Regions from separate parts of the Exiguobacterium sp. s57 genome, predicted to be linked through region 3. Evidence: riboswitches for the same ligand, from Rfam matches in the RefSeq annotation. Region 3 holds a riboswitch; each other region holds the start of a gene.

What was found. A riboswitch is a leader RNA that binds a small molecule or an ion and turns the genes downstream of it on or off. The one in region 3 is predicted to bind thiamine pyrophosphate.
Region 1: another riboswitch for thiamine pyrophosphate. It lies ahead of tenA (thiaminase II); the one in region 3 lies ahead of KNO98_RS02395 (YkoF family thiamine/hydroxymethylpyrimidine-binding protein).
Region 2: another riboswitch for thiamine pyrophosphate. It lies ahead of thiW (energy coupling factor transporter S component ThiW); the one in region 3 lies ahead of KNO98_RS02395 (YkoF family thiamine/hydroxymethylpyrimidine-binding protein).

The regions. Positions count from the first base shown of each region.
Region 1 is NZ_JACSKR010000002.1:319,691-326,961, forward strand. It holds gene KNO98_RS07995 (diguanylate cyclase domain-containing protein) at 1-1,341, opposite strand, end outside; gene KNO98_RS08000 (SDR family oxidoreductase) at 1,453-2,091, opposite strand; gene thiE (thiamine phosphate synthase) at 2,117-2,758, opposite strand; gene thiD (bifunctional hydroxymethylpyrimidine kinase/phosphomethylpyrimidine kinase) at 2,727-3,566, opposite strand; gene thiM (hydroxyethylthiazole kinase) at 3,566-4,354, opposite strand; gene tenA (thiaminase II) at 4,351-5,025, opposite strand; TPP riboswitch at 5,113-5,217, opposite strand; gene KNO98_RS08025 (ion channel) at 5,456-5,749, shown strand; gene KNO98_RS08030 (hypothetical protein) at 5,757-5,909, opposite strand; gene KNO98_RS08035 (aminoglycoside 6-adenylyltransferase) at 5,960-6,787, opposite strand; gene KNO98_RS08040 (pentapeptide repeat-containing protein) at 6,784-7,271, opposite strand, start outside.
Region 2 is NZ_JACSKR010000002.1:354,505-361,775, forward strand. It holds gene KNO98_RS08240 (hypothetical protein) at 1-127, shown strand, start outside; gene KNO98_RS08245 (hypothetical protein) at 201-941, shown strand; gene tnpB (IS200/IS605 family element RNA-guided endonuclease TnpB) at 1,059-2,231, opposite strand; TPP riboswitch at 2,353-2,451, shown strand; gene thiW (energy coupling factor transporter S component ThiW) at 2,518-3,003, shown strand; gene KNO98_RS08260 (hypothetical protein) at 3,064-3,327, shown strand; gene KNO98_RS08265 (GNAT family N-acetyltransferase) at 3,322-3,798, opposite strand; gene KNO98_RS08270 (VOC family protein) at 4,009-4,407, shown strand; gene KNO98_RS08275 (LTA synthase family protein) at 4,495-6,312, shown strand; gene KNO98_RS08280 (putative quinol monooxygenase) at 6,417-6,701, opposite strand; gene KNO98_RS08285 (MMPL family transporter) at 6,805-7,271, opposite strand, start outside.
Region 3 is NZ_JACSKR010000001.1:462,780-470,050, reverse strand. It holds gene KNO98_RS02415 (class I SAM-dependent methyltransferase) at 1-242, opposite strand, end outside; gene KNO98_RS02410 (SMP-30/gluconolactonase/LRE family protein) at 380-1,261, shown strand; gene KNO98_RS02405 (hypothetical protein) at 1,274-1,540, shown strand; gene KNO98_RS02400 (GTP-binding protein) at 1,649-2,848, shown strand; TPP riboswitch at 2,908-3,008, shown strand; gene KNO98_RS02395 (YkoF family thiamine/hydroxymethylpyrimidine-binding protein) at 3,091-3,681, shown strand; gene KNO98_RS02390 (ECF transporter S component) at 3,674-4,249, shown strand; gene KNO98_RS02385 (ABC transporter ATP-binding protein) at 4,242-5,585, shown strand; gene KNO98_RS02380 (energy-coupling factor transporter transmembrane component T family protein) at 5,567-6,301, shown strand; gene KNO98_RS02375 (DUF1643 domain-containing protein) at 6,311-6,898, opposite strand; gene KNO98_RS02370 (lytic transglycosylase domain-containing protein) at 6,927-7,271, opposite strand, start outside.

The sequences.
Region 1 (7,271 bases), on a different contig from region 3:
CACTTCAGAATCTGTTAAATCGACTAAATAAATATAGAACTCATCTCCTCCGACACGGGATGCCAAGCCGACGTCTCGTGCCGAAGCTTCCAACAGTCCACCTAAATGTGTTAAGAAATGATCACCGATTTGATGGCCATACGTATCGTTGACCGCTTTGAAACCGTCCAAATCGATGACCAGCAAAGATAGTCGCGAGGCACTCAGGAGCGCATGGTCTGCTTGTTCATAAAACGCACGGCGATTAGCCAATTTCGTAAGTGGATCATGGTAGGCGAAAAAGCGGATCGTCTGCTCGGCCTCTTTGAACGAATGGACGTCCCGAATGATGATCATCCCATGAATCGTTCGATCGATATCGACAAAGTCCCCATCGATAACGACGTACCGTTCTTGTCCAGACTTCGTCATAATTTTCGTTTCGAACTCTATAAACTTTTTACGTGTCCGAAAGTGTTTGGTGTAGTGTTCCATCCACTCTGCTTTTTTCTTTTCTGGCAACAAATCGACAAACCGTTCATTCACAACGCGGACCGTATGAAACAATGTTCGCGCAGCCGGATTCGCACTTTCCACCCTACCATCCGGGTCAATCAACAAGATAGCGGATGGATTTAAATTATAGAGTGTCCCATATCGTTTAACATAAGAGGTTAAGAAGTCTAAACGATTCATCGCGATGACGAGCGCCACCGCCCAAACGAGCCCTCCATACATATAAGAGTACGGTGGAATAAATCCACGGAATTGAAAATAACCGAACACGATGTCCCACACCAATATGACTAATGCTGTCCAAAATAACATCCGTAATACCCGCTGATGTTCCCTACGTTCTGTTCGTCGTAACGCATAAAAAATAAGAAAGATAATCAGGGTGTGAAAAATATTCCCGACAGTTAAGGTAACCAAATAGGATGAATTGAACTCAGGATAAATCCAAATTCCGACCTGTTCGAACCGTTGACTGTTCGTAATGTTTTCTCTTCGAACGTACGTCAACAAGATTGGAATCAACGGCAAGTAGACAACCCATGGATACAGCCAACGTGGCGCCTTCGCACCGACACCCGTAATGTTCAATATGAAATGAATGGAGAAGATAAAAATCAAGATGCCGGCATTCCCAAACCAATATGTAATGAGTGCGGGACTATATTCAATCGGTGAAAGATGCCGGACAAACTCTGCCAAGAAAAGCATCGAATAGCCGAACACAAACAGGCTCAGCAAACGATGCTCGACTTTATTCGGATTTCGTTGAAAGACATCGAGCGCTAAAAAACCGAGTAAAAATGACGGCAACAAATAGACCGCCAGATAAATAAACATCTCGGTCATGCCGAACCTCCTCACCTGTTCATATTCTTCATTTCGCTATTCTGCTGACTTTCCCCTCTTTAACGTGACAAAAAACGGGATGGTTTACATCCCGTTCTTGTTTCGACCTACTTATAGCGTTTCTTCGATTGGGGTATCTCCTTTAATCAAATCAATCGCTTTGTTCTGAGCGTTCGAATGGTTATGAAGGACATGCACCAAGAACGATGCCACGTCTTCACGTGGAATCTCACCACTACCTTCGAAATTCGTGTTCACTTTGCCCGTTCCCGCGTCATCTGTCAACGCACCCGGACGCACAATCGTATACGTGAGCCCACTTTGTTCTAGTAAACGATCGGCATGATGTTTCGCCACATAGTATGGTTTCATCGAATCAGGCCAAGCTGAACGATCCTCTGCTTTTAAGGCGCTGAGCATAACGAAGTGTTTGATGTTCCCATTCGCTTGTGCCGCCTCGATACTCTTCGCCGCACCGTCTAGGTCAATCAAGAGTGTCTTGTCTGCTCCAGTACTTCCACCAGAACCAGCCGCGAACACGATGGCATCCATTCCATCAATCGCCTTTTGTAAGTCTGCCACTGAACCTTCGAGGTCGCCAAGTACCGCGTTATATCCTTTTGACTTGAAGTCCTCGAGTTGTTCTTCTTTACGCACCATCGCCGTGACTTGATGTTTTCCTTCTTTGTGTAACTTTTCGACCAACTGGTGGCCAATCTGACCGTTTGCACCGATAACAAATACGTTCATCTGTCTTCCTCCTCAAAAATTGAATTCAGAGACAAGCGAAACGCCGGGTAGCTTCTGCTACATCCGGTGCAGAAGCGATGGCGGAGATGACGGCAACACCGTCTGCCCCGTCATCAATAATAGCAGGGACATGATCGGGACGAATGCCCCCAATCCCCACAATCGGCAGCAGTGGATAGTGTCGACGAACTTGTTGAATCAGTTCCGTGCCACGCACAATCCCTGCATCCAGTTTACTTCGCGTCTCATGAATCGGACCGATGCCGACATAATCTGCGAACGGAAGAGCTGCACTGACTTCCTCCATCGTATGGACCGACACCCCTAACCATTTATCAGGTCCTAGCCGTTCTCGAACTTGTTTGGCAGGTAAGTCATCTTGTCCGACGTGGATGCCATCCGCGTCAATCGCGAGCGCCAATTCAACATCGTCGTTGATGATGAACGGGACCTTTGCTTCTCGACATTCATGTTGGAGCGTCCTTGCCATCGCTTCTTTTTCATCTCCATACAATGCATCTTTACCTTTTTCGCGAAATTGAAAACATGTCACACCACATCGAAGTGCCGTTTTGACGGTCGTCACCAAATCGGATGCGTCCGTCGTTCCACACACAAAGTAAAGGCGAAGCTGCTTAGCGAGTACTTGTTTCGTACATGACGTCAATGGTAATCTGTTCTCCTTTCGCTAGGCGATGTCCCCAGTGATTAGTCGGTCCATGACCTTGCCCAATCGATAATCCATGTGCAATCGCCTGATGAATGAATCGTTTTGCGTCAACGACCGCTTGACGTAGTGTCTTCCCATACGCTAGTTCAGCTGTCAATGCGGCAGAGAACGTACATCCCGTCCCGTGCGTATCTTTCGTTTGGATTCGAGGTGCTTTTACGCGGAACGCTTCAGACTCGGTCACGATTAAGTCAACGGCTTCTACATCATTCGAATGTCCGCCTTTGATAATCACGATATCGACGCCAAGGGCTCGAATCACCTGCGCTGCCTTCATCCGGTCTGCCTCGGTCCGAATCTCCATCCCCGCCAACACTTCTGCCTCTGGAATGTTCGGGGTCACGATGGTCGCCTGTGGCAACAGCTTCGTGCGAAGTGCTTCGACCGCGCTAACTTGCAACAAAGAGGCGCCCCCTTTCGCTACCATGACAGGATCGACGACAACATGTTCGAAACGATATCGTTCGAGCGCCTTCGCCACCGCTTCAATTCGTTCAGCGTCCACCAACATCCCGGTTTTACAAGCGGTGATGCTAAAATCATCAGCTACCGCATCGATTTGTCGGGTAATCATTTCCGTGGAAATAGCCTCAATTCCATGGACCCCTAGTGTGTTCTGGGCTGTGATTGCAGTCAGCACGCTCGTCCCGAATACGCCGAGCTCTTGAAACGTTTTGAGATCGGCTTGAATGCCGGCTCCTCCGCCTGAATCAGATCCTGCAATCGTCAAAACTTGAGGTTTCATCATGTCGACACCTCGATTCGATTCGTCGGAATTGTATGTTGCGTCAATTGATGGAGGGCATTTAAAAAGTGAATCGGAAAGTCTCCCGGTCCTTCTGCTCGCTCACTCGCTAGCTCACCGGAATAAGCATAGCCTGACATGGCGGTCACCGTCGCTTTAAGGGCGTTCTTTTCGACTGCTAGACAAGCTCCGACCACTGCACTGAGTAAACATCCCGTACCGGTCGTCTCAGTCATGCGTTTCGTCCCGCCGTGTATTTCCATGACGACGTTCCCGTCGCTGACCATATCTTCTTTTCCAGTCACGGCCACGACACATCCGTATCGTTTCGCTGCTTCAAGCGCCAATTGTCGCGGTTCGCATGCACCGTCTCCAGCATCGACACCACGAGCTGCCCAATCGACACCAATCAACGTCGCGATTTCTCCTGCATTTCCTCGAATGGCCGTGACACGCACGTGACGCAAAATACGTTCGACCACATCTCGTCGGAATGACGTCGCCCCGACTCCGACCGGATCGAGTACAATGGGGCATCCTGCCTCGTTCGCCGCCTGCCCTGCACGAATCATCGTGGCTTCGGTCATCGTACCAAGTGTCCCGATATTTAACACGAGCGCATCACTTATAAATGTCATCTCTGCCACTTCTTCGATTGCATCCGCCATGACGGGAGAGGCACCGATGGCGAGCAGTCCATTCGCCGAAAAATTCGCCACGACTGTGTTCGTGATGTTGTGAATGAGCGGTGCCTGCTTCCGAATCTCACTCCAAATCTCATGTCTCATTGGTTGACCTCCTGTGACAATGTCCACGACTCAAGTGTCCAAGCCATTTCCCAAAAAGCGACTTCGTAATAGCAACTCTTCAAGAACAGTTTCGTATAACGCACACGCTCTTCTTCTGTCGCTTGCCCTGCGAGCTCATCTAATCGATCGATTTGTTCTTCCACCAATTCACGGAACCACTCTGAGCCATACGTCGCAATCCAGGCCGAATAAATCGGATGATCAGGACGCTTGTCTTTAAGACGTTCGCCAATCTCGTAATACACCCAGTAGCACGGAAGGATCGACGCGAGCACGTCCCCGAGTGTCGGTCCTGCCTGTTGCATATGGAGCGCATACGCATAAGCGGTCGGAGCCGGCTCGAATGTCGCCAATTCGACATCCGTCACGTCGAGCATCGTAAAGAACTCTCGATGAAGTGAGAGTTCCGCCTCAATCGTGTGTAAGGCATGTGTTAAAAAACGGCTTGATAGTTCCATCGTCGGTGCGAGCGTCGCCCCCTTCGCCTGCACTTTCGAAAACTGATTCAAATAATAAGAGTCTTGCATGACGTAATGTCTGAACTTCTTCTCATCGAGCGTTCCTTCTCCGAGTGAACGGACAAACGGGTGATGAAAGCTTGCTTCAAACAATCCATCTGCTTCCTGACGTAAGTGATCTGTAAATTTCATATGAACTCCCCCTTATAACAGATAAAAGACGCCGCCTCCCATAACGGAAGCGGCGTCTCGAACAGTCATATCTAGGTGAAGCCATATGAGTCGTTTCGCCCACTTCCCTACGCTAGCGTGAACTAGATCAGGTTCAAAGGGTCTGGACCATGTCCATCTCAGCCGCGTAACGCGACTCCCCTAGTGGCAAACATTATGAAATTCAGTCGTCTTCGACCACATTCTATCAATTTTTTCATCAATTGCAAACCTTTTCCGATCCCGTTTTTCATTCTTCGCTTCGGGAATGGATAAGGAAGCACATTGATAAGAAAAGGATGTGGACAGAATGAATACGATTTTATTGACGATTGCATTACTCTTCATCAGCTTGAACGTGTTTTGGTTTTTCAAACGTTAAACGTATAAACAGACAGGATTTGATGGGAGGTTGTTCGCTCAGTTATTCGTCAGCCTATTTGGTGTCATGTTAGGGTTCACGTTGATTTATTATGCGCTATCTCGCGATTCAGTCATTCTTGTGACCTCACTCGAATCCATGAATGCTGTCGAACCGACTTGGGAAAACCTCCTGTACTTCAGCGGGGTCACCCTACTATCGATTGGCTTTGGTGATTTGTTGCCAATCGGATTGACCCGATTATTCGCTATCATCGAAGGCGCAATCGGTATTTTATTACCGAGTGCCTTCTTCATCAAATCGATGTATCAGAAAGACGAGTGAAGATTTTCTAGCGTCCGGTGATGAGCAAAAACATATTGAACGCGACGAGACCAAGAGGAAGCATCGCAACCAAAATGATTGGCCATTTCTTTAAACGAATGCCGACAAAGAGGACGAGACTTCCGACTAAAAGGGCAATAAATGTCGTATATGGATTCATGAAAAAACGCTCCTTTCTCTATAAGGAGCGTTTCCCGGCTCTCGCCGTCATTAATCGTTCGAATGTCGAAGTGTTGCACATGCAGCACGGACGCGTCTCGCTTCTTCCTCCTGAAATACGAAATGGCCTTGTTCGGCGACGCGTTGCGCGCAAAAGAAAAAGAGTGATTGTAATCGGTCATGCGTGTCCTCAATGGCGCTCAGTTCAGCCGAGGCATACGTCGCCCCGAGCATCTCCCATAACTCTTCCGGTAAATGGTCGCGCATCCCGTCCCCTGACTTCCCAAGATTCACCGAGAAATCTGTCGCATAACCGATGTTCCATTCCATCATCTGACGGAGCATATTCCGCATGATGTCGAGGTGGTCGAGCGCATATAGCACTTGATGCCGCTTGATTCCTTTGACGACATAGAGCGACACCCACCAAAACTCATTCCAACAAGCCGCATACTCGTCAGCAGACGGATGTTTCACACGATACGATGTGTCTGACGGCGTCACATCTGGATGATCATCTCGGTCAAAGATGATTTGACTGAGCGAGTCGGATTCGAGCATCGCTTCAAGTTGATCAACACGCCGAATCGTCAAATCAAGACGGTGTCCGTCTACATATTGCACTAAAAACGTCACATGTCGTTCGGGATCAGACGTCTCAGGTGTCTGCATAATCAAGACCTCTCCAAACATGTCGATCCATGAGCGATCGGTCGCAACCGCTTGAACGTCTTCTACGTAAAAGGCAAGATCGACATCCTGATACGGGTCTGGTCGGATGTTCGGATTGACGAGCGAGCCGTTCAAGACGACCGTTCGGATGTATTCACGTTCTGTTGCGAACGCAACCAGCTGTTCAATGATTTGTTCCGGCTTCATTCTACAATCGCCCCCAATGAGCGCGCGACTTGGATCGCCTGCATCGCGTCTAATTTTGTTTGCTGTAACGTCACGTTCGAAAAATCAACCCCATCGACGAGTGCTCCTCTGAAGTCGGCACTACGGCACACCGCATGTTGAAGTGTCGCCCGGGACAAGTCCGCCTGATACCAAACCGTCTCGGTCAAGTCAGTTCCGTACAGGTCCGCCTCAATTAAACGTACATGGGACCAATCCATCTTTTTGAGCGACACGTGACGAAGATTGACGAACGACCAGTCCCCCTCTTTTACAAGAACGCCTTCAAACTGACTTTCTTCAAAAGATGACCCGGTCATTTTACATTGTTCAAACTCACTCGTGAACAAGTTGGCACCATGAAACTGACAGTTCAAAAACGAACTGCCGACATGACGGGACGCGTTCCATTTCGAATCCGTGAAGTCACAATTGATGAACTGACAGCGCTCCGTTTGTAGTTCTG
Region 2 (7,271 bases), on a different contig from region 3:
GATGAACCCGTCCGTTTATCATGCGGTTCGCTACGGCACATCTTTAGGTGTGACGATTTCTGAAGAAGATACACTTCACTTCAAGAGAACACTTGATACCTACGCGACACGTCCTCACCCCGAGTGAGAATGTGCACAGGTTCTGCTTTTTCATCATGAATGATAAAATGGTGGAAAATGTCAGTTAAGGGGATGGAAACATGAGACGATGGGCGATATTCGGATTAAGTGCACTTTTACTCACGGGTTGTACGGATACGGTGGCAGACAATCCAATCCCAGTCGAATCACCCGATGAACCCATCACCGAATGGACGCGAGAAGATTTCAAAGACGTCTATGACCAATATGAACAAACGAAACCGCTCCTTACTGCCCTTGAACAACAAGGAATCAAACCGTTTCGTGAGACGTTCGAACGCGTCATCATCGCCGGAAACGGCCTCGAGCATACGTATGCGGATATTTACCCGTTCAAGCTCGATGACGGGACGTATGCTACCATTTTCGACAGTCAGGACGGAACGGTGATCAATGGCTCTGAGTCGGTCGCTCCGCTATTTTGGCAAGAGGAAACCTTCCTTCAATACGTCGAAGAGATTGAAAATCGGAAATTCGGTACAAGTGCTCCACCTACCGATGTCGTCCTCACGCAGGATGAATTCCAAACGGTCTATGACCGCCATGCCTACACGTCAGCCCTCCTCGTCGAACTCGATGAAGCGGGCGTCGAACTGGCCCGGGACCCAATCGATGACGTGATCATTGCCGGGAACGGCGTGACCGAAGTGACTGCCGACTTGTTCGTGTTCGATGTCGAGAACGGATATGCCATCGTATACGACCAGGATGGAGAAATATTAAAAGGTCCCGAATCCATCTCACCGCTCTTTTGGAACGAGAAGGACTATGAGGACCTGTTAGCCAAGAATGAGGGATAATTCCGCCCCTTTTCCGATTTTAGCTATGCTATACTCAAGTCATTGAACCACCTCCACCTACGCTTCGCTTAGAAGTGGAGGATTCCTGAGTTATCCTCTCTAACGAGAGAAACGTGATCAGGCTAGCCCCGTCGTCCCGACGGTTGAAGAAGCCAACAGGCGCTCGGCTTCTTGTCTGAGGTTCAGTCCTGCGTTCACATCACGGTCGTGGTGGACCCCGCAGTTCGGGCATGTCCATTCACGCAATGCGAGATGCTTCACGTCTTTGTGTTGATGGCCGCAACCCGAGCACGCTTGGCTCGAGGCGAAGGTCTTCCCGACCTTCACGACGGTCTTCCCGTACCAGTCGGCCTTATACTCGAGCATGCGGAAGAACGCCGACCAGCTGACCTCGGAGATTGACTTGCTCAACTTGCGGTTCTTCTGCATATTCTTCACCTGCAGGGTCTCGATGCCGATGACGTCGTGGTTTTTGACGATCTCGGTCGACACCTTGTGCAGGAAGTCGGCGCGTTTGTTGGCGATTTTCTCATGGATGCGGGCGACTTTCCGCTTCTGCTTCTGGTAGTTCTTCGCCTCGGAGAGTCTCACCTTCTTGTTCAGGGCGATGCGCTGGCGACGGGACAACTTGCGCTGCTCCCTTACCAGCTTCTTCTCGAGCGTACGGAAATAACGGTCGTTCTTGTACAATGTGCCGTCCGATAGAACGGCAAAGTTCTTCAGCCCGACGTCGACGCCAACCGATGAACCGGTCTTCGGCAGTTCACCGATTTCCCGCTCTACGAGAAGGGAGACGAAATATTTGCCCGAAGCCGTGCGTCGGATCGTGGCGCTCAGGATGCGACCCTCGACCTGTCTCGATTTGGCGAAACGCACCCATTTCAGCTTCGGGAGTTTGAGTCGATGCCCGACGATCGAGACCTCGGGGAGCTGGGAATTGCCTTGGATGTTCGTCTTGTAGGATTGGACTGGGTTTCGTTTCGACTTGAAACGAGGTCGCTCGTTCTGCTTCTTGAAGAAACGGTCAAACGCATCGGCCAGGTGTCTGACGCTCGTTTGGACAGACGTGCTATCGACCTCCTTCAGCCACTCGAACTCTTGTTTCAAGAGAGGGATTTCTTTCGAACAAGAACCGTAGGACAATCCTTTCCCTGTCAGTCTGTAGCTTTCATCCCATTTCGCCAGGAAGTGGTTGAACACGAACCGGGAACAGCCGATCGTCTTGGTGATCAGAATTTCCTGTTCCTTCGTCAGATAGATCCGAAACTTGTAACCCTTGTGCTTCACCATATGACGTTCACCTCCTTGGTGGAATTATACCCGAAAGACAGGCTGGCGATTCATCTCCCACTTTCACGTAAGCCCTGTCCTTAACGTTTAGAAGTGGGAGTATTCTCGCCTAATTTTAATAAACGACCACTAGGGGAGCCTTCGGGCTGAGACGGCATTTGCCGGACCCTTTGAACCTGATCTGGCTCATACCAGCGTAGGGAAGTGGCTTGGGATACGTCTCTGTATATCCACGCCATTTTTCCGTCTGGAAACGTGGCGTTTTTATTTTGAAAGGAGACTATTCATGCGTATTCAACAACTCACTTGGATGGCGATGCTCGTCGCCATCGCCGTCGTCGGTTCGATGTTCATCTCGATTCCCACAGGTGTTGCCCGTGCTTATCCGATTCAGCATATGGTGAACGTGATCGCCGCAGTTACTGTCGGTCCAATCGGAGCCGTTCTCGTCGCTTTCGTCACCGGACTTATTCGCGTCATGACCGGCACAGGATCACTGCTCGCATTCCCTGGTGGCATGATTGGCGCGTTTCTTGCCGGCATTTTCTTCGTTCGTACGAATCGCGTCTATGCTGCCGCTCTCGGAGAAATCATCGGGACTGGGGTTATCGCTTCGTTGATTGCCGTCCCGTACGCGAAACTGTTGATGGGCTCGACGTTCGGTGCTTTCTTCTTCGTCCCGGCGTTCCTGGCCTCTAGTTTGACCGGCGCGCTTCTCGGTTGGCTCGTCTTGTCACGCGTCAAACAGTTGCGACCGAGTATACTCAAATAAAAGCCCCTCAATTGGATGGAAATGGTAAACTATATACAACATCTATAGAGGAGGGGTTTTATGTCTCGTTTCAATCAACTTGTAGCGGGTGGTATGTTGTTGTTTTTGTCCGGACTCTTATACACACTCGAACGCATCGCACTCTACATACGTTGGTACGCCGAAATCTCAACCGGGAGTTGGTTGGAAAAACCGACGTTTGTCGATCCGTTTCTCCAAAACTGGTTCGTTACCCTATTCTTCTTTGCAGCTATCGTTCTCTTTTCGATGGGCATGAATGCTACAAAAACAACAAGTCCAGCCGAGAATCCGACCGACTCATGACGGTCGGTTTTTTGTATGATAGACCCAAATCGCTTCACCATTCCATTCATCAATTAAGCCGCTGTCGACAAAGCCGTTCTTCGCATAAAATCGTTTCGCAGCTTCATTCTCTTGATGGAGGCTCAGGATGATATCATCGACATCATATTTTGTCTGAATCCAGTCCACCGCCATGCGTAGGCACTTCGTTCCAACGCCTTTCCCCTGTTCGTTTTGATCCATCATGAAACGATCGAGCCACACATACCGTTCTGTCTGGTTTTCTGCTCCGACCATCATGAAGCCAACCGGTCGCTCACCGTCATAGAATGCATAGCTCTGCCAATTATATTTCGTATCCTCAGCCATCTCTTGAAGCGACTCGGCATTTGTCTCGATGAATCGGGACTGTTTCTCGTCCACTGTCAGAGCGATGACTGCTTCTCGATTGACTGCATCAATCGGTTGAATCGTGATTTCATTTCCTTTCATGCTTTCACCTCATTGATTTCTATCCTTTTCTCTCTTCCATACGATTTCTTCCGTAAAAAGTTTCTTACCCCGTATCTTCAAAAGCACGCGTTCGGTACACTAAAATGAATGGGAAGTTGTCGTCTTTTTCACATCATAGCTTCATCCGCTTAGTATTTGACTAGGCCATATCGTACACTTCACCAAAATTGAATGAGAGGAATCATCCTAATGAAACAAATCCATCATATCTGTATCCAAACGCCTGACTATCTTGCGTCCAAGACATTTTACGAAGCACTCGGTTTTGAACTCGTCCAAGAGTCGCGAAACTTCCATACGCGTGACTTCAACAGTTGGCTCAAGCTCGGGGATTTTTATATCGAGCTCCAGACTGCTAAAACGGATGAAACGTTACAAGATTACTCGAAACTTGCGGCCGGTCCCGTTCATTTCGCCCTCTATGTAGATGACCTCGAAGTGGAAGTTGCACGACTCGAACAGCTCGGCGTCACGTTTTTACCGAAGCACGGTGGCAACATCTATTTCGTCGTCGACGGTCATTTAAGTAAATTGAAAGCACCGGAAGGAACCATCATCGAACTGCGCGATACGTTTCTGATTAACTGAGGCCCTGTGCCTCTTTTTTGTTGAACACATCTTCACGTTTCCCGCACTCGTCTCATCGGGAATGGATATGAAAAGGATGTGTTGTTCATGATCAAATATCTCGATTATTGGAGCTACTTGTCACTCTCCCTGGCAAAGCTCTTCTTTTTTAGCTGGTTGACCGCGACGGCGTTCGACTTTTCGTTCTTTCTCATCAACTTGGCGACGATTTTGCTCCTGACGAGTTGGGCACTCACCGTGTCATATCCGATCCGCCGATGGATTTTATACGTTTCTCTGTTCCTGCATAGTACCCTGCTCGTCTCAGACGTCTGGTACTATCGCTATTTTGAAGACTTATTATCCGTCGCTTTACTATCCGACATCGGGCAGATGGGAGATGTCGGGGGTGGCTTTTTGACGCTCATCCGCCCAATCGATGCGTTCTTCTTTATCGACCTCATCATCTACGGTTTGATTTTGCGTTATATGAAACGTCATCCTGTCCGTGAAGTGAAGCGGAACGGAAGACGGTTAGCGATTGCCGGCTTCACACTTGGATTTCTTCTTTTCACGATCCCGCTCACGCTCAGTTATCAGCGTGGGGAAAAATGGATTGCAGACGACCCGATCTCGAATATGCGCGAATACTATCATCTTGGTTTTTGGGGATATCACGCGATGGATGTCGCCCGAGGCGTTGAACGTGCCATGGGCTGGAACGAAGCTTTGACAGACGAGGAGCGTTCTCAAATCCAAGCACTTTCTTATCAAGAATTAAGTGCCCCGAGTCAGGATACGAACGTCATCGTCTTACAACTCGAATCATTTCAAACATCCGTCATCGATCAACAGATTAATGGACAGGAACTGACCCCGAATTTGAACCGATTGCGACGTGACATGCTTTACTTCCCGAACGTGTATCATCAGACACATGAGGGACGGACGTCCGATGCAGAGTTCATCGTCAACATGTCACTCTATCCTGTCAAATCTGGTTCCGTCTACACGCGTTTCCCGGGAAATAAGTTCAGCGCGCTCTCTCAATCATTGAACGAGGCAGGCTATGATACAGCAGCCATGCACTCATTCCGTAAAGACTTTTGGAATCGGGATGATTTTTACGACAACATCGGGTTCAATCATTTCTTTAGCGACAAAGACTATCCCGATCAAGGAATCATCGGGATGGCACTCAACGACCAGGAATTCTTAAATACGTCGGTCGGATTTATGGAAGAGTTGGATGAACCATTTTACGCATTTTTAGTCGCTTTAACGAGTCATACACCGTACGATATCCCGGAAGACGAGAAGCGGTTGGACCTATCTGATATCGATGACCCCCTTCTCGAAAACTATTATCATACCGTTCATTTCGTCGATGCCGCAGTCGGTCAGTTCATCGATCGATTGAAACAAGATGGGCTGTGGGATGAGACGCTTCTCGTCATGTATGGTGACCACGATAGCGGTCTGACGGCACCTGGAGAAGAAATGGCTACCATCGAAGAAGTGGACTCGGCGGTTGACGCGTTTCAACTCGACCGTGCTGTCCCTCTCTTCATCAAACCACCCGGATTGACGACAGGAGAAGTCATGGAGGCGAGCGGTGGACAAATTGATATCGCGCCGACGATTCTCGATTTGCTTGGAATCTCCCCAGCGTATATGCTCGGCGACTCCTTATTGAATGATACGCCGAATCTGACCGTCTTTCGGACGGGTGCCTTCCGATACGAAGATATTTATTACGAACCAGACTTGACCGAACGAGCAGGGAATGGCACGTGCTATTCCGTCGAGACAGAAGAACCGGTCGTCTTTGATCGATGCAGCCCATATATCGACCGCGCGACCAACCAGCTCCGTCTCTCGGATACCATCATCGAGAAAGATGCCCTCTCACAAATCAATCCGTAATCGAAAAGCCTCCCGAGATATGTCTCGAGAGGCTTCTTTCCTAAGTGCTACGCAACTTGGTAGACACGCTTGTACGACCAGTTCAATTCCACACACAATCAGAATCAGACTTCATGTAGCCGATAGACCTCACGTACAGCGAGAAGCTCTCCGGCTTCATCACGATACGCCTGATAGTGCGACGAATGGATATGGTGATTGAGTGCATTTTCATCCTCGTACTTTTCATAGAAGACAAACGTACCTGGCGCATCAATTGCCTCGTGAAGAACGTACGCGAGACACCCTTCTTCCGCTCGTGACGGTGGAATCACACGGTTCAACGCATCACGTAACGCCTCTTCTTTTCCGGGATGGGCTTTCAAGATTGCGGTAATGACGATTTCCATACAGTATTCCTCCTTAGATAATGGACCTGACTTTCTGTTCCCGAATCTACCGCAATCTATCCCAAAAAACGGATATCTCATCATACGAGACATCCGTTTCTGCTTATGACTTTTTCTTTGACCGGAACGGCCACCAGACACCATCGCCAAACGAAATCGTAATGGCTGGAATTAAAAGTGGTAACACAATCAACCCGTATAATAATAACCCGGTGATGACAATCGTCGCAATCTGGACGAGACTGAGCACACCTGACGGAATCATCGCGCCGAACGTCCCGGCGAGGATGACCGCGGCAGTCATAATGACGGTACCCATCTTCGTCATCGAATAGATGAGCGCCTCACGGACCGCCTTCCCATTGATCGTCTCTTCCCGGAATCGATCTAACAGGAAGATGGAGTAGTCAATCCCAAGGGCAATCAACATGACGAAGCCAAAGAACGGAACGGCCCAGCTAATCCCGTCATAGCCAAGTCCTTCTACAAAGATCAGCTCTGTGATCGCCGCTGACGTATAGTACGTCAAGAGAAGCGAAGCAATCATATAGAGTGGCATGATCATCGAGC
Region 3 (7,271 bases):
CGTGAAGCCGCCAGGCGTTTCGCTTTTTCGAGTCCTACTTTCGAAGCGTCCCACATCTCGACGTCGAGTCCGAGTGTGGCGAGCCATACTGCGTTTCGACCTTCTCCTTCAGCGATGGCTAACACATGTTTTCCTTCAAGCCGATGTGTTGTGATGAAGTCGAGTAAAAATTGATTTGGCTCCGTTCCGTACACATATTCATCGGTATTATAACGATCGTTCCATTTAGACAAATGATCCACTCCTCTCACCTTTCCATAAATATATCAAAATGATGAGACTAGGGTGGAAATCCTCTACGATTTTTCGAATTCATGCATAGTCCAGATGGGAGAAGGGAATAGATTTCTGAACTAATGGATAGAGTGGAGGCTAAGTAATGGAAAGAATAGATGCGTCGTTGTGGATTCGGGTACGAAATACGCTTGGTGAAGGTCCTTGTTGGGATGCTGAGTTGAAGCGTTTCTATTGGGTGGATATCGAAGGTCATACGTTATGGTGGTATGACGAGCGAGAAGACGAGATTTCTTCTTTCGAAGTCGGAAAACAGGTCGGTTTCGTCATTCCAAAAGTGACGGATGGTGTCGTCCTTGGTCTTAAAGACGGGATTTATGAATGGGATGAAATCAACCGGGAGTTAATTAAAATTGTCGAATTGGATGACCCTGAAGGTCGATTACGTTTTAATGATGGGAAAGCCGATCCGTACGGTCGTATTTTTGCCGGGACGCTCCACTTGGACGATAAAGAGAATCAGGCATCTCTCTATCGGGTGGACCGCGATGGAACGACGACAACACTTATGGATGAATTGACACTTTCAAACGGGTTGACGTGGTCTCCTGACCATTCCGTTTTTTATCATATTGATACACCGACCGAAAAAATTCGACAATATGATTTTGACATGAAGACCGGCACATTGTCGAACGGAAAGGTCGTCATCGACTTTTCGGAAGAGGACGGCTTCCCGGATGGCATGACATCGGATACGGAAGGTTTTTTATGGATCGCACATTATGCAGGAAGTAAAGTATCTCGCTGGGATCCATCGACCGGTGAAAAAGTGTTAGAAGTTCACGTCCCTGCCCCGAATGTCACATCATGCGCCTTCATCGGGGATGGTCTCAATCGATTAGCCATCACAACAGCACGTGAAGGGATGGACGAGGAGGCGTTAACCGAACATCCGGACGCTGGATCGGTATTTATTATCGAGACAGATGTGAAAGGGATGCCGCTTTATCGCTTTGGGCGTTGAGGAGGACATACGATGGTGAAACGACTGTTAGTGCGAGCAGGTATTGGATTGGCAGTTGCGGCAGCGGTCAAGGTGGGAATTCAAAAATTACAAGAAAGTCGAGCGCGGGAAGAGGATCATTCTTATCTCGATCCGAAGTGGGACGAGGTCCCGAGTGTCGATTCGGACAAGGACGAGGATGAAGTCGGATTGACGCAGCTCGACTCCATTTATCGAGCCGAGTGGCAAGCGAACGCCTATCCGCGTTCAGAAGCAGAACGGAAAGCGTTGGAAGAATAATTGAATGTTCATGAAAACACGTCGATGAGGCGTGTTTTTTTATTGACAAAAGGGTGGAACCGTTACATTATACAAAGAGTAATGATTACTATTTAACGGAGGTCCATCATGAAACGAATTCCAATTACGGTACTCTCAGGTTATCTTGGTAGCGGGAAGACGACACTGCTCAACCACATTTTACATAACCGTGATCACAAAAAATATGCGGTCATCGTAAACGATATGAGTGAGTTGAACATCGATGAGAAGTTGATTGAACAGGGCGGGTTCTCCCGTACCGATGAAAAGTTAGTCGAGCTCTCGAACGGGTGCATCTGTTGTACCCTCCGTGAGGATTTGCTCACGGCTGTCGAAGAGCTGACAAAGAATCGTGACCTCGATGGGATTATCATCGAGTCATCAGGGATTTCCGAGCCAATTCCCGTCGCACAGACGTTCACGTATGCCGATGATGCGCTCGGAATCGATTTGACGAGCCGTGTCTATATCGATGCGATGGTCACCGTCGTCGACGCGTACCGCTTCTTCAAGGATTTCAATTCCGGTGAATCGCTCATAGAACGTCAACAAGCCGTCGACACAGGTGACGTTCGCGAAGTCGTCGACCTACTCGTCGACCAAGTCGAATTTGCGGATATCATCGTATTGAATAAGGCGGACCGGGTGACTGAAGCGGAGCTGCAGGAGATGAAGGGTCTGCTCAAGACGCTCAACCCGAGCGCACGATTGTTGACTTCGACCTACTCGGACGTGGCGTTAGACAATCTACTAGACGTCCGTTTGTTCGATTTCGATCAGGCGATGCATGCGGCGGGATGGATTCAAGAGCTCGAGGCAGAAGAACATACGCCGGAAACGGAAGAGTATGGGATCAGTTCGTTCGTTTACCGTCGTCGTCGACCGTTCCATCCTGAGCGTTTGATGAATTGGATGGAGCATTATCCAGAAGAAATCGTTCGCGCCAAAGGGTTCTTATGGATTGCGTCACGGAACGACCTAGCCTGTCTCTTCTCTCAAGCCGGATACGCGTCGACGCTCGAACACGCGGGCCGTTGGCTAGCGACACTTCCGGAGAATGAACGAGAGGCGATGTTTGCCTCAGAACCTGAACTACGCGAGGACTACATCGAGCCGTACGGAGATCGACAGAACGAATTGGTCCTCATCGGTCAACGGATGGACCGGGAGACGGTCGAGCGGTCACTTGATGCTTGCTTGTTGACGGATGAGGAGATGGTGGAGCCGTGGAATGCCTTCCATGACCCACTTCCTGGTAATGGCCAACTCGTCACTTATTCAGATTGACCGTTTACAAAGTGACGAAACATCGCTATACTGTGACTGCATAAGTAACCGCATATCAATGACTGCACTAGGGGTGCTTCGGCTGAGATGTGAGCATGGCTCCGATCCCTTATAACTCGATCCAGGTAATACTGGCGTGAGGAAGTGTGGCACTTTCTCTATGCAAGTTTGTATAGATTTTGTTGCTGCATTCTCATGAATGCGGCTTTTTCTATGCAAACATATATAGAGGGGGAAACAAGATGAATGAATCATGTGGCACGAGTCCGATTGTCGGATTTCGCTTCACGCTTAGCCCGATGACAGATGACTTTGTCGGGACGATTAAAGGGGCATTGAAAGGAACAAATATGACAGGGGTGTGGCGACATACGGATGACGTATCGACCGTGATCCGAGGGCGCGTCGAGCACGTGTTCGACGTCGCACGGACAGTCTTGAGTCTGGCTTCGGAAGAAGGACGCCATGTCTCGATGAGCGGAACCTTCTCCGTCGGATGTCCGGGAGATTCGGCTGGGGATGAGGCGCTCGATGCACCACCACAACCATTGAATGGAATGTCAAGAGAGCAGTATGTCTCTTCACAGTTCGCGCTTTATCCGATGGGTGCAGGTAACTATATGGATCTCATCTATGATGAAATCGAACAAGCGAAACAGGCTGGTGTGTATAATGACTCCATGCATTATGCGTCAGGCATTCATGGGAATTTGGATGATGTGTTCTCGTATTACGAGGCGGCGTTCAACCGGACGCGCGAGAAGAATCGACACGTCGTCATGACGGTGACGTTCAGTGTGAACAGTCCGTCACATGGAGGTCAACATGCTTAAGTCGTGGAAATTGAAAGAGGTCGTCCTCGTCTCCGTATTGTCTGTCGTTTTTGCCGTTGTCTATTTATTGTTCGTCCATATCGGGAATTTATGGGCAGGGTTGATTGGACCAATCGCCTATGAGTGGATCTTCGGTATCTGGTTCATCGTGTCAATCATCTCGGCGTATATCATTCGAAAACCGGGTGCTGCCTTCATTTCGGAAGTGATGGCTGCGACGATTGAAATGTTGATTGGGAATGCGATCGGACCGCGCATCATCCTGGTCGGCATCGTTCAAGGTCTTGGTGCTGAAGCCGTCTTTGCAATGACGGGTTATCGTCGATACGAACTTTGGGTTCTCATGCTTGCTGGATTTGGCTCGGCCGTCACGAGTTTCGTGTATACCTACTTCATGAGCGGATTTGCGATGCTTGAACCGGGATATGTAGCGACGATGTTCGGGCTCCGTGCGGTTAGTGGCATGGTCATCGCAGGAATTGGAGGGAAGTTGCTTAGTGATTTGTTATTGAAGACAGGTTCACTTCGCGGCTATGCAATCGCTCGGAGTGGGAACGTTCATGGTTGAGACAGAATCGCTCTCATTCCGGTTTCCAGAAAGTCAGGACACCATTTTAAAAGGTGTGACACTTTCCATACGACCTGGACGTACCGTATTGAGCGGAGCGAGCGGAAGTGGGAAATCGACGCTTCTTGCGCTATTTAACCGTCTCTATCCAGAGAATTGTGATGGGATCCTTGAAGGCAGACTCGAACTGTTCGGACGATCATACGACGACTATGCACCGGGCGAGATCAATCAGCGGGTCGGGACCGTGTTCCAAGACCCGGACACACAGTTCGTGATGGAACGGGTGGAAGAGGAACTCATCTTCACACTCGAAAATTTGGAGACACAAGTCGAGGTAATCGATCAGCGCGTGACAGAGATTCTCGAGTCACTCCAACTGACCGATTATCGAAATCGACTCATCGATTCCTTGTCAGGCGGGGAGAAACAGCGGATTGCCGTCGCCTGCGCCATGGTTGGACAACCGGAATGGTTGCTTCTCGATGAGCCGTTGACGCACCTTGACCCGGTGACCGCGTATCGATTCGTCGAATGGCTCGATCAAATGGATGACGTGAACGTCATCGTTGTCGAACATCGCGCGCATATGTGGGGAGACTTTTTTGATTGGCAGATCGAACTTGAAGAAGGACGGATTGTACGTAACGAACCGTTTCGATCGGTCGATGATTTTACATTCACACCGTCGTCAACACCACAACAAGAAGTCGAGCACTATGTGGTCGACGAGGTGGTGCGTGATACATTCCAATTAAAAAGTGTGACACTTCAAGTTCGCATTGGGGAAGTGATCGCCATATTGGGTCCGAATGGGAGCGGAAAGTCGACGTTTTTACGAAGTTTGACGGAATGTGATCGCCGTGTCGGACTCGTCCCTCAATCTCCGGAACACTTATTTTTCATGAATTCGGTCGAGCAAGAACTGCAGTTTGGCCATGAGGAATCGATTGATATCGTGTTGGAGGATCTATCACTCGAGAATAAACGATCTCTCCATCCACTTTCGCTCAGTCATGGGCAGAAGCGACGACTCGCCGTCGGGATCCAGTTACTCTCAAACAAACAGTTGCTTGCCTTTGATGAACCGACGGCAGGACAGGACGAGCCGTCACTCCATGCACTCGAGATGTTAATGAAGCGACATGCGAAAAAGGGACAGACGATCCTGTTCGTGACCCATGACTTGTCGTTCGCCAACATCGCCAATACGTTCTATCTGATGAAGGATGGGGTACTCTCAGGACCGTTCGGGGATGAACTTTGGCAGGACACGGAGAAACTTCATCATTATCGGTTAGTGGGAGGGAGGCAACGATGTCACTCCATGATATGAATCCGACGGTCAAGTTTATGACGTTCACGATTATGATGTTCGGACTGGCCTTGTTTTATAACCCGTGGACCCCACTCGTCATCATCGCCGGTACGTTAGTGATCCAGACCTTGGCGACGGACGTGTCATGGAAAAGGTGGAGCCTGTTCTTGATCCCGTTTCTCATCACGGCGCTCGGAACATTTTGGACGACGCTCGTGTTTGGGAAAGAGCTCGGGGGAGAAACGTGGGTGACCCTTCTCGGTCAGGACATTTCGAAAGAAGAGGCGCGCGTCGCTATCTCTCTTAGTCTACGTGTTTTGGCGTTCACCGTGTTGTCGCTTCTCTTCATGTTGACGACCGATTCGAAACGATTCGTCATGAGTCTGATGCAACAGGCGAAGCTGTCGCCGACGATTGCCTACAGTGCGCTCGTCGGATTCCGTTTCCTACCGTTAATGCAACAGGAAATGTATCAGCTTCAATACGCACATCGTCTTCGTGGCGTTCCTCTTGATACAAAATGGGAACGCGTTCGACATGTGCCGAAACTACTTCTCCCGCTATTAGCAGGCTCGATCCGACGGGCGGAACGTGTCGCCTTCTCTATGGAGGCGAGAGGATTCACGAGTGGGAAACGGACCGTCTATGAGCGGATTGACGTCAAACCGTCCGATTACATGTGGTCAGGTGTGTTCTTCACACTGTTCGGTCTTTCAATTTGGGTAGGGATATAAAAAGACGACTCACTCGGAGTCGTCTTTCTTCGTTTCTTTCACGATACGGAACTTCGGTTTTACTGATTCATTGTTGAACGCCTCGAGGACCGTATTCTCATTCGCCATTCGGATCTGTTGTGGTTCGCCTTTTGCTGTCGTACCGATGCAATACATATTCGCCTCATAATCGGCAAACAGTGATTTATAAGATGTCGCGTGGTGCATCAATCGACCTGGCGATCCCCAGCCGACGATGATCATCCCGCTGCTCGCATCTACCTCTTGCAACGTCTCTTCGACGTAATGGTAGTTCGTCTCATCAAGTTGAGATTCCACGTAAGGGAGGTTGTCATTGATGGCGAGTGTCGGGACGAGACTGATGACACGCATTTCTCGAATCGGTTGTGACAAATGATTTTGCATCAACATATAAGCACGCTGTGTCGTCGTGCCGGACAAAAAGGCATCGCTCATCCGCGGCGAGTAAATGATGACGGCACAGATGACGCCATCCTCCACATCGGTGAACTCATACGTTCGCATATAGCGTTTCGTTTTACCTTCGTTGAAGATTGATTTTACGCGGATGGTAACTTCTTCTACAAGCGTGTTCATTTCCATTCCTCACTTTTTCATGTAAGCATCAGCCGAGCGCTTTGAACCACTCGACATATCGAATCGTGTAATAAGCGACTTGTTGACTGAACGTATCACGCTCATCAGGCATGAACGTCACGCTTGACTCATAGTTTTCAAAATACGTCATGACATCGTTGACATACTGCTCACTTCGATTATATTCGAAGATGGCGTTTCGGACGGATGCCACCGAATCTGTCTTTTTTCCACCGTGTTCACTTAAATAATACGCCGCCGTGTGCGCAGAATCAACTAGACTGTGTGGGTCTGCTTTTCCATCACCGTTCCCGTCACGACCGAGACCACCATACTGTTCAATCAAGGCAAGGTTCGTCAAGTCCACTTCGTC